Regions from separate parts of the Rugamonas sp. GW822-FHT03B10 genome, predicted to be linked through region 2. Evidence: predicted binding sites of a transcription regulator. Region 2 holds the regulator's gene; the other holds the start of a gene.
The links. Region 2 encodes FliA, which starts transcription of late flagellar genes. Its sites were predicted from a motif close to CTAAAGTTTNNNNNNNNNNNGCCGNTA; they were not measured.
Positions count from the first base shown of each region.

Region 1 (5,904 bases), on a different contig from region 2:
GCGCGGTGGTGGCGCCGTTCCTGCCGGGCGCGTGGTCGTGGCTGACGCGCCTGCTGGTGGCGTGGGACGCCGGCACCTGGGGCTATCTGCTGACCATGGCCTGGATGATGATGCGCGCCGACCACCGCACCGTCAAACGCCTCGCGGCGCGCCAGGACGAGCGCTCGCCCGTGATCCTGGCCACCCTGAGCGTGGCCGCGCTGACCAGCCTGGTGGCCATCGTGTCGCAGCTGTCGACACTCAAGGACGTGGCCGCCGACGAGCGGGCCTGGCACTACGGCCTGGCCGTGCTCACGCTGCTCGGCTCGTGGTTCCTGGTCGGCGTGCTGTTCACCGTCCACTACGCCCACCTGTACTACACCGAACCGGGCGCGCCGCCGCTGGCCTTCCCCGACGGCGAGCAACAGCCCGACTACTGGGACTTTCTGTACTTCGCGTTCACCATCGCGGTGGCCGCGCAAACGTCGGACGTGACGGTGCGCGCGCCGCTGATGCGCAAGCTGGTGCTGGGCCAGTCGGTGCTCAGCTTCTTCTTCAACCTGGTCATATTGGGGCTGTCGATCAATATTGCAGCGGGCATTATCAATACCTGAGCACGTCGTAGGGCCATGATCCGACATGGCTTTCGCGGCCGCCGAAAAGGAGTAAGATAAAACCGTGTGCGAGGCGATGAGGCCACCAGGTTTGGGTGCACACCGGCCGCGCCATGCGTCGGCCTCGAAGCGCGATGCTTTGACCCTGCCTTCTTGTATAACCGGGAGTAAGCATATGCAGATCAATATCAACACCGATAAAACCATCGAACGTCATGCAGGCCTGGACGAACATGTGCAATCTGTCGTCAGCGCCGCCCTCAGCCGGTTTGGCGAGCATATCAGCCGGGTCGAAGTCCACCTTAGCGACAACAACAGCCAGAAATCGGGCGACGGCGACAATCGCTGCCTGATGGAAGCGCGCGTGACCGGCTACCAGCCGATCGCCGTGAGCGACCACGCCGCCACGCTGCACCAGGCCATCAGCGGCTCCGCCGACAAGCTCAAGCGCGCCATCGACAGCGCCCTAGGCCGCCTGTACGACAGCAAACTGCGCGCCACCGTCCCGGATGGCGCCACCGAAGCGGCTGACTGATACGGCCCGGACGGCCCGCCGCCACGACGCGCGGCGCGCCGTCAGCGCTGCGCCAGCTGGCGCAGATAGCGCAATCCCTGCAGCGACCGGCTGCCATACCACGACATCATCTCCCCATCGACCAGCAGCACCGGCTTGCCGATCTGGCGCTCCAACGCATCGCAATGCGCGTCCGTGAAGCGGTACGGTTCGCTCGACAACAGCACGCCGTCGATCGACGCCAGCAGTTCCGGCGTCCACGCGAAGCGCGGATAACGGCCCTCCCCCAGGTCCGGCACCTGCCAGCCGATCTCGGCGAGCATGCTGGCGATGTAGGTGTCGCGCGACACGCTCATCCACGGATCCTGCCAGATGCAGTACAACATGGTCTGCGGCCGCGCCGGCGCCGCCGCCTGCCGCGCGCGCAGCGCCCGGTGTTCCTCCTCGAACGCGGCGCACCACGCCTGCGCCCGCTCCTCAGCGCAGAACACCCCGCCCATCAAGCGCGCCAGCGCCACGTTGTCGTAGGGCTGGTTCGGATGGGTGACGACGATGTGGGGCACGAATTCGGCCAGCGCATCGACCGTGGGCTTCTCGTTCTCGTCGATGTTGACCACCAGGTGGGTGGGCGCCAGCTGGCGGATCTTGTCCAGATTGACGTCCTTGGTGCCGCCGATCTTGGGGATGGCCTGCACCACGTCGGCCGGATGGATGCAGAACCCCGTGCGGCCGACGATCCGGCCCGCCAGGCCCAGCTCGCACAGCAATTCCGTGATGGAGGGCACCAGCGATACGATGCGGGCCTGTGGCGCGGCCTCGTGTGGCTGGCCGATGGCGTCGATGAAGCTCATCCGATTTGTCCCGGTAGCGAAGAATGTCGCTATTGAAACACGGCGACCAACCAAGGTCAAAAGCCCCCCCAAACCGGGGTCAGGTCATGCCTTCGCGCAAACTGCCCGGAGGCATGACCTGACCCCGGTTTGGGCCTTACGGGCCGTGGCAACATTGTTTGCGCTATGATAATGCCCAAGGCTTGCATGTTGGCAGCCGCGTTCCCCCTGAAAGACGATCGTGAAACACATCAGCACCTTTGGCGCGTCCGGCCATCAGCTCAGCGAACTGCACCTGTTCCGCGGCTCCGATGACGCGCCCGCCATCGCGCGGCGCCTGGCCGGCTGCGCCGTCATCCGGGTGGAGGCGGGCCAGCCGGTGGCCCACGGCCAGCAGGCCCGGCTCTACATCGTGCTGCGCGGCGCGTTGGCGGTGGCGGCCGACACCCGCACCGGCATGGCCGACGGCACCGTCAGCAAGGTGCTGCCGGGCGAAAGCGTGGGCGAGCAATCGGTGCTGGACGAGGAAGCCAACCTGGCCTCGATCACGGCGCTCGAGCAGAGCGACTTGCTGGTGATCGAAGCCGATCTCGTCTGGCAGCTGATCGACGCCTCGAACGCGCTCGCGCGCAACCTGCTGCGGCTGCTGTCGTTCCGCATCCGCGCCGCCAACGCCCAGTTGCGCCGGCGCCAGAAGCTGGGCGAGTTCTACCGCCAGCTGTCGATGATCGACGGCCTCACGGGCCTGTACAACCGGGCCTGGCTCAACGATGTGCTGCCGACCATGGTGGCCACGGCCCACGCGGCCGGCACGCCGCTGGCGCTGATCATGATCGACCTCGACCACTTCAAGAGGTTCAACGACAGCCATGGCCACCTGGCCGGCGACCAGGCGCTGCGCACGGCGGCCCAGGTGCTGAGCGGCGCGCTGCGCCCCACCGATTGCGCGGTGCGCTATGGCGGCGAGGAAATGATGGTGCTGCTGCCCGACACCAGCGACAAGGTGGCCAGCACCGTGGCCGAGCGGCTGTGCGAACGGATGCGGCAAGCCGTCGTGTTCGGCGACATGCGGCTGCCGCTGCCGCACATCACGGCCTCGCTGGGCGTGGCCACCCTGCAAGCGGACCAGGATGAGCAAGCGCTGATCGCGGCCGCCGACGCCGCCCTGTACCGCGCCAAGGAGGCGGGCCGCAACCGCGTGGCCCTGCAACAGCTGGCGGCCTGAGCGCTCACCCGGCCGCGCCGGCCGCCGGCTTGGCCACCACCGATGCCTGGGCCGACACGGACGCCGTCTGCGTGACGGCCGCCGTGGCCGGCGCGGTCGCCTGCGTTGCCGGTGTCGCCTGCGCCGGCGTCGCCGACGACGCGCCGGACTTGCGCTGGGCCGCCTCGAAATCGGCGTAGCCTTTCTGCACCAGTTCGTAGGTCTTGTCGACGTTGCCGGCGATGTCGCCGTTCAGCACGTTCAGGCCGGTGAGGATGTCGCGCGCCTCCTTGAAGCCCTGCTCCATCCCGCCCTTGATGGTGGCCATGAAGTTGGTCAGCATCTGCTCCGGGTCCTCGCCCGCGTGCTGCTTCTGGTAGGCGCCATAGAACGCCGTCGACAGCGCCACGATGCGGCCCGCCGTGCCCTCCGGCGTGTTGTCCTGCCCCATGGCGTTCTGGATCGCGTTGTCGCCGAACTGGCCGCGCAACGCCTCGTTGATGCCGGTCAGCGCCGACTTGAGCAGCAGCGCCAGCGGATCGTCCTGGGCGCCGATCGACACCGTCAGCGACGCCTGCACGATGGACGCGTTCAGTTGCAGCTTGGCCTGGGCGGCCGGCGCCGGTCCGGCCCCGTCCGTCTGCTGGCTGGCCGCCACGCCGGCCGGGGCGGTCGGCGCCGCCACGGTGGCGTTGACGGAAACGTGATTTGACATGATGGCGCTCCTTGCCCCAGCATACTGGACAGACTGGCGACCGGCGGCCATGCCACCGGACGCGGCGGATCGGGCGCACGCGGCGCTGCCGGGGTGTCCGCAGGCGTTGCCCGACCGCTCACCTTATACTATCGGCCCGCGGCCAGAAAACTGCAGTATTTTCGACAATTCCATGACCACCCATACCTTCCTTTGGCACGACTATGAAACCTTCGGCGCGCAGGCGCGCCGCGACCGCCCCGCCCAGTTCGCCGCCATCCGCACCGATGCCGACCTGAACGAGATCGGCGAGCCGATCATGCTCTACTGCAAGCCGGCCAACGATTTCCTGCCCGACCCACAATCGTGCCTGATCACCGGCATCACGCCGCAGCAGTGTCTGGAATGGGGCGTGCCGGAACACCAGTTCGCGGCCACCATCGAGCAGGCGTTCTCCAAGCCGGGCACGGTGGGCGTCGGCTACAACACCATCCGTTTCGACGACGAGATCACCCGTTTCATGTTCTGGCGCAACCTGATCGACCCGTACGCGCGCGAATGGCAGCACCAGTGCGGCCGCTGGGACTTGCTGGACGTGGTGCGCATGACCTATGCGCTGCGGCCGGAAGGCATCGCGTGGCCCACGCGCGAGGATGGCAAGCCGAGCTTCCGGCTCGAACACCTGGCCGCCGCCAACGGCCTGCTGCACGAGGCCGCGCACGACGCGCTGTCGGACGTGCGCGCCACCATCGCGCTGGCGCGCCTGATCAGGCAGAAGCAGCCCAAGCTGTTCGATTTCTGCTTCGCGCTGCACAAGAAGGACCGCGTGGCCGACGAGATCGGCATGCATCTGGCGCCGGCGCTGCGCGCGCCGTTCCTGCACGTGTCGGGCATGTTCCCGGCCGAGCGCGGCTGCCTCGGCATCGTGTGGCCGCTGGGCGTGCATCCGACCAACAAGAACGAGGTGCTGGTGTGGGACTGCAGCCACGACCCGCGCGAGCTGGCCGCGCTGGACGCCGACACGATCCGCCTGCGCCTGTTCAGCAAGGCCGACGCGCTGCCCGAAGGCATGACGCGCCTGCCGATCAAGAGCATCCACCTGAACAAGTCGCCGATGCTGGTGTCCAACCTGAAGACGCTGTCGCCGGCCATGGCGGCGCGCTGGGGCATCGATGTCGAACAGTGCCGCGCCAACGCGGCGCTGGCGGCGGCCGTGCCGGACATGGCGGCCATCTGGGCCGAGGTGTTCCAGCGGCCCGGCGCGCCGGCGCTGGATGTGGACGAGGATTTGTACAACGGCTTCGTGGGCACGGGCGACCGCCGCCTGCTGGAATCGCTGCGCAAGGAAAGCCCGGCCAGGCTGGCCACGCTGTCGCCCGTGTTCGACGACGCGCGGCTGGCCGAACTGCTGTTCCGCTACCGCGCCCGCAACTTCCCCGAGACGCTGTCGGCGGCGGAGATGGAACACTGGGAACAGCACCGCGCGGCGCGCCTGTTCGATGGCGAGGCCGGCGCGCGCACGGTCGATCAACTGTTCAGCGAAATCGACCAGTTGCAGGAAACGGCCGACGAGCGCGGCGAGCACATCCTGGGTGAGTTGTACGACTACGCGGAGATGGTGGCGCCGGCGCGTCATTGACGGTCGGCGCCCGGCCCGACCCACGGCACAGGGCCGCGGGTCGAGCTGAAGACGCCTTAGCCGGCGCGGTACTGATTGATGGCGTCGCGCGTCTCCAGCGCCACGCGGCGGGCGGCGGCGGCGAAGTCCTCGCCGGCCTGCTGCGGCGCGTACAGGATGGCGCGCGAGGAATTGATCATCATGCCGTGGCCGCCGGCCGTGCGGCCCGCGCGCACGGTGGCCGCGATGTCGCCGCCCTGGGCGCCGATGCCCGGCACCAGCAGCGGCATGTCGCCGACGATGGCGCGCACCTGCGCCAGTTCCTCCGGGAAGGTGGCGCCCACCACCAGCGCGCACTGGCCGTTGCTGTTCCACTTCTCGGCCACCAGGCGCGCCACGTGCTGGTACAGCGGCTTGCCATCCACGTTCAGGAATTGCAGGTCGGAGCCGC
Region 1 covers NZ_JBXANP010000003.1:258,167-264,070, forward strand. The annotation lists gene AC1RQG_RS07125 (DUF1345 domain-containing protein) at 1-593, shown strand, start outside; gene AC1RQG_RS07130 (HPF/RaiA family ribosome-associated protein) at 769-1,128, shown strand; gene AC1RQG_RS07135 (helical backbone metal receptor) at 1,170-1,958, opposite strand; gene AC1RQG_RS07140 (GGDEF domain-containing protein) at 2,179-3,162, shown strand; gene AC1RQG_RS07145 (DUF5610 domain-containing protein) at 3,167-3,856, opposite strand; gene sbcB (exodeoxyribonuclease I) at 4,029-5,474, shown strand; gene pyrF (orotidine-5'-phosphate decarboxylase) at 5,531-5,904, opposite strand, start outside.
Region 1: AC1RQG_RS07145 (DUF5610 domain-containing protein) is a predicted target of FliA. The motif match lies at 3,986-4,012, and genes of this name have one in related genera.

Region 2 (5,904 bases):
ACTGGAGCGGGTTTTGTGGCGCGACATCCAATTGCTGGAAAGGGAGTGCACTATGCGATACGTGAGTTCAGTTGAGAAAATCGGCATCGAGCTGGGGCGTGAGGAGGGCTTGCGGGAAGGGCGGCAGGAAGGGCGGCAGGAAGGGCGGCAGGAAGGGCGGCAGGAAGGGCGGCAGGAAGGCCGGGAAGAAGGGCGCAAGGAATTGCTGGCCATGCTCATCGAAAGCCGTTTCGGCAGCGTGCCGTCGGCTGTGCGCGAACGCTTGGCGGCCGCCGACAGTGCCGAACTGGATGCCTGGGCCAGGAAGCTGTTCAGCGCAACCAGCCTGGATGACGTGTTCGCCGACGTTTGACTGTTGCCCCCGTCAAACGGGAACTTGTCCGCGCGCCGCCGCGCGGGCAACGGTGAAATACGGCCCATTTCCACCCCTGTTCATCGGATCGTTTCCTTGGTGCATCGTCAATAATGACACTGTCAGAGCAAAGGCGCCTCATGTCGAAGGCGCGGCGCTCAAGTAACAGGAGTCGATGATGATGGCCAAACCACTTTCCCAACCACGTGCTGCCCTTGCCCAAGGGAGCCGGCCATGAACGTCAAGAAATTCACCGCGCCCACGTCGCGCGAAGCGCTGCGCAAGGTGCGCGAGGCGCTCGGCCCCGACGCTGTGATCCTGTCCAACCGCCAGGCCGATGGCGTGGTGGAGATCCTGGCACTGGCCAATGACGACGCCGCCTCGCTCGCGTCGCCCGCGCCGCAGTCGCCGATGGCCGCGCCGCGTCCGCAGCTGGACCTGCCGCCCGCCGCCCCCATGATGGCGGCGCAACCGGCCCGCCGCGTGGTGGCCTCGCCCTCGTCGTACGCGTCGGCCACGGCCGCCGCCGCCGCCGCGCCGGCCCAGCCGCGCGCCGCCGCCCTCGACATGGAGCGTATTTCCGAACTGGTGGCCGCCGCCGTGGCCAGCGCCAAGCAGAACGCCGCCGCCGAGATGAGCGGCATGATGAAAGAGATCCGCGCCATGCGCGGCATGATGGAGACCCAGCTGGCCGAGATCGCCTGGGGTTCGACCCAGCAGCGCGAGCCGCACAAGGCCACCGTGCTGCGCGAGATGCTGGCGGCCGGCTTTTCCGCCAGCCTGGCGCGCTACCTGATCGAAAAACTGCCGGCCAGCCGCGACGCGGCCGACAGCATGCGCTGGATCAAGACCGTGTTGACCCGCAACCTGAGCACCATGGCCAACGAGGACGCGCTGATCGACCAGGGCGGCGTGTTCGCGCTGGTGGGCCCCACCGGCGTGGGCAAGACCACCAGCACCGCCAAGCTGGCCGCGCGCTGCGTGATGCGCCACGGCGCCGACAAGCTGGCCCTGATCACGACCGACGCCTACCGTATCGGCGCCCACGAGCAACTGCGCATCTACGGCAAGATCCTGGGCGTGATGGTGCACTCGGTGAAGGACGAGGCCGACCTGCGCATCGCGCTCAAGGAACTGAAGAACAAGCACACGGTGCTGATCGACACGGTCGGCGTCAGCCAGCGCGACCAGATGGTGACCGAGCAGGTGGCCATGCTGCAAGGCGCCGGCGCCGACGTCAAGCGCGTGCTGTGCCTGAACGCCACAGCCACCCAGGAAACCCTGAACGAAGTGGTGCGCGCCTACCAGGGCAGCGGCCTGGCCGGCTGCATCATGACCAAGCTGGACGAGGCGGCCGCCATCGGCAACGTGCTCGACGTGGTGATCCGCCAGAAGCTGAACCTGTTCTACGTCTCCAACGGCCAGCGCGTGCCGGAAGACCTGCACCTGGCCGACCCGGCCTGGCTGATCGACCGCGCCTTCAAGCTCAAGCGCGACGCCATCCCCGGCCAGTACCTGGACGCGGAATTGCCGCTGTTGATGTCCAACGCCGGCGCCGACGGCTCGCTGCGCGAGGTGCACCTTGGCTAACTTCGATTTCGACCAGGCCGAAGGCCTGCGCCGGATGCTGGCCGGCCCCACGCCACGCATCGTCACCTTCCTGTCGGCCACGCCGCAGGACGACAAGGCCGCCATGCTGGTCAACCTGGCCGCCTCGCTGGCCCGCGCCGGCAACGACGTGCTGCTGATGGATGCCTGCGCCAGCGCCCATGGCGTGGCCTCGCGCCTCGGGCTCGACGACGGCGCCAGCCTGCTCAACGTGGCGCGCCAGGAGTGCGCGCTGAACCAGGTGCTGTACGAGGCGCCGCAAGGCTTCACGGTGGCCTCGATGACGCGCGGCGAGGCGCGCCGCGGCCCGGACGAGGCGCGCCGGCTGGCCAAGGCCTTCGACGTGCTGGTGCGCCAGACCGGCATGGTGATCGTCGACGGCGAATTCGACGGCGGCGCGTTCCCGGTGCCGGTCATGGCCAGCGCCGAGATCGTGGTGCAGGTGTCCAACAACGCCCGTTCCATCACGGCCGCCTACGCCATGATCAAGCGCCTGAACCACGAGCTGGGCCGGCGCCCGTTCGGAATTCTCGTCACCGGGGCTTCCGAAACGGAAGCAAAGGTGGTATACGATAACATGGCGCAAGCGGCAAGCCGTTACCTGGCGGTCAACCTGGTATCGATGGGCTCGGTGCCGGCCGACGAATACCTGCAGCGGGCCGCGCGCCTGGGGCGGGCCGTGGTCGACGCCTTCCCGCTGGCCGGCGCCTCGGTCGCGTTTCGTCAACTGGCGGGGCGGTTTGCGCTGGCCGGCTCGCCTTCCATGCGCGCGGGGAGCCAGCATCAATTCAGCGCCTAACGAATAACAAGAATTTATGTACACGGTCAAAGGGAAACCGAGCAGAGACAGCTTGCTGACGGAGCACATGCCGCTGGTTAAGCGTCTCGCCCACCATATGAAGGCCAAGCTGCCGCCCAGCGTCGAGGTGGACGATCTGGTCCAGGCCGGGATGATAGGCTTGCTCGACGCCATCAGCCGTTACGAGGAAACCCATGGCGCCCAGTTCGAAACCTATGCCGTGCTGCGCATCCGCGGCGCCATGCTCGACGAGTTGCGCAACAGCGACTGGCTGCCGCGTTCGATGCGCCAGAACATGCGCAAGATCGAGACGGCCATGAGCACGCTGCAGCAGCGCCTCGGCCATCCGCCGACGGAATCGGAGGTGGCCAAGATGCTCAAGATGTCCTTGGCCGACTACCAGGAGATGCTGTCCGACGGCGGCGGCCACCAGCTGGTCTATTACGAGGACTTCCACGACGACGACGGCAACGACAGCTTCCTCGACCGCTATTGCTCGGACGAGGAGAGCGACCCGCTGCGCTCGCTGCTCGACGGCGACTTCCGCCAGGCCGTGATCGACGCCATCGACGCCCTGCCGCCGCGCGAGAAGATCCTGATGGGCTTGTACTACGAAGAGGAATTGAACTTGAAGGAAATCGGCGCCGTCATGGGCGTGTCGGAATCGCGCGTGTCGCAGTTGCACACGCAAGCCGTGGCGCGGCTGCGCGCCACCTTACGGGAGCGGTCTTGGACTGGGCCAGCGTAGCCGGGGTGCTGCTGGCGCTGGCCGGCATCGTCGTCGGCCAGGGGCTGGAAGGGGGCAAGCTCGGATCGCTGATCCAGCCGGCCGCGTTCGCCATCGTCATCGTCGGCACCTTCGGCGCCGTGCTGCTGCAGACCCGTCCGCCCACCTTCTGGCGCGGGCTGCGCATGCTGCGCCTGGTGTTCTCGCCGCCGCCCGACAACCGCGCCGCGCTGGCGCGCGAGATCAACGCCTGGAACCTGGCGGCGCGGCGCGACGGCCTGCTGGCGCTGGAGCGCTACATGCTCGCCTCCAAGGACAAGTTCAACGCCAAGGGGCTGCGCCTGATCGTCGACGGCATCGCGCCCGACAAGCTGCGCCACATCCTCGACACCGAGATCACGGCCTACGAGACCGAGCAGCGGCAGGCCGTGCGGATCTGGGAGTCGGCGGCCGGCTATGCGCCCACCATCGGCATCCTGGGCGCCGTGCTGGGCCTGATCCACGTGATGGAGAACCTGACCGACCCCAGCAAGCTGGGCTCGGGCATCGCCGTCGCCTTCGTGTCCACCATCTACGGTGTCGGCCTGGCCAATCTGTTCCTGTACCCGGTGGCCAACAAGCTCAAGGCCATCGTCACCCAGGCCGTGCACCAGCAGGAGATCGCCGCCGCCGTGTTCCACGACATCGCCACCGGCGACCACACGCGCGTGATCGACGAGCGCGTGGCCACGCTGCTACGGGAACTGTGACATGCAATACCGGCGCGCGCGCAGGAAGTTCGACGAGGAGGTGGAGAACCCCGAGCGCTGGCTGATCTCGTATTCGGACTTCATCACGCTGCTGTTCGCCTTCTTCGTCGTCATGTACGCCGTGTCGTCGGTCAACATCGGCAAGTACCAGGTGTTCTCGGACGCGCTGGGCGACGCCTTCGGCGGGGCCGGCGCGGCCAAGCCCATCACCACCCAGGTGCAGAACCTGCCCATCCCCAATCCCGGCCTGCGCCGGCGCACCGAATTGCTGCGCAAGGAAAAGGAACACATGACCAAGCTGGCGCAGGACCTGCTGTCGACGCTGGCGCCGCTGGTCAAGGAGGGCAAGGTGCGGGTGACGCAGAACAGCCGCGGGGTCAGTGTGGAGATCAACGCCAGCGTGTTGTTCGATCCGGGCGACGCGCGCCTGACGGCCGCATCGACGGAAGCGCTGCGGGCGGTGGCCGTGCTGCTCAAGGATGACAGCCACGACGTGCAGGTGGAGGGGCACACCGACAACCAGCCGATCCGCAACAGCGTGTATCCGTCGAACTGGGAGTTGTCGTCGGTGCGGGCGGCCAGCGTGGTGCGGCTGTTCATCGACGCCGGCGTGGCGCCGGCCCGGCTGACGGCCGTCGGCCACGCGGCCAACCACCCGGTGGCGTCCAACGCCTCGGTCGAGGGCCGGGCGCGCAACCGGCGGGTGGCCGTCACCATCCTGTCCGGCCTGCCCGACACGGTGACGGAATTGCCGACGCCGGCCATCAAACCCCAATAAAGATAAAAAAACCGGGGTCAGGTCATGCGATCAAGCAACTTGCGTGCAAGTTGTTTGATCGCATGACCTGACCCCGGTTTGCCGGTTTGTGCTTAGCCGGCGAAGAAGCCGCGGCTGGTGGTGGAGGTGGTGGCGTGGCCGCTGGGGCCGTAGAAGCTGCTGCTGGCGGCCGCGCGCGGGCGCAGCGCTTGCAGCGCGCCCTGGGTGTGGCTCATGTGCTTGTTGATCAGCATGCCGTTGATGCGGTTCAGTTCCTTCGCTTCGCGCGTCTGCTCCAGCAGGGTCTGCCACAGCTGGGCGACGGCGCTGTCGCCGCTGGCGGCGATCCACTGCGTCATGCCCGCTTCCTGCGGCGCGTAACCGGCCGCGCCCAGCGCGTTGTGGCGCTGCTTGGCCAGGCCGGCCATCTGGCCGACCAGCGCCGATTTCTCCGGCGTCAAGGCCGTCAAGCCGTCGATGTGGGCCGCCACCAGATGCCGCTGTTCCTGCTTGAGCACGTCCAGCAGGGAGGTCATCAGGCGCTGTTCTTCGCGCAGCAGCTGTATCGGGTCGACGGTTTGCATGGGGCTATCCTAACGTTTCCTTGAGTGCAGCAGATCCTTGACCGTGTCCAGCAGTCCGTCCGCCACTTTTTCCGAATTGACCTGGAACTGGCCGTCGGCGATGGCCAGCTTGATGCGTTCGACTTTCTTGGTGTCGAACACGGCGCTGCCGCCGCCGGTCGCGCTGGCCGCCAATGCCTGGCCTTGCGGCGACAGGCGTACATTGTCCGTCGCGGCCGGGGTCGCGGCCGCCTTGTCAGCGCCGCGGGCGTTGGACGCGCCCGCAGGCGACGTCGGCAAGCCGGGGGTGCTCTTGAGTGTATCGTTGATTTTCACAGCATCATCCTCG
Region 2 covers NZ_JBXANP010000002.1:607,170-613,073, forward strand. The annotation lists gene AC1RQG_RS05805 (Rpn family recombination-promoting nuclease/putative transposase) at 1-352, shown strand, start outside; gene flhF (flagellar biosynthesis GTPase FlhF) at 587-1,942, shown strand; gene AC1RQG_RS05815 (MinD/ParA family ATP-binding protein) at 1,935-2,759, shown strand; gene AC1RQG_RS05820 (RNA polymerase sigma factor FliA) at 2,776-3,507, shown strand; gene AC1RQG_RS05825 (flagellar motor protein) at 3,489-4,235, shown strand; gene motD (flagellar motor protein MotD) at 4,237-5,013, shown strand; gene AC1RQG_RS05835 (flagella synthesis protein FlgN) at 5,106-5,576, opposite strand; gene flgM (flagellar biosynthesis anti-sigma factor FlgM) at 5,586-5,891, opposite strand.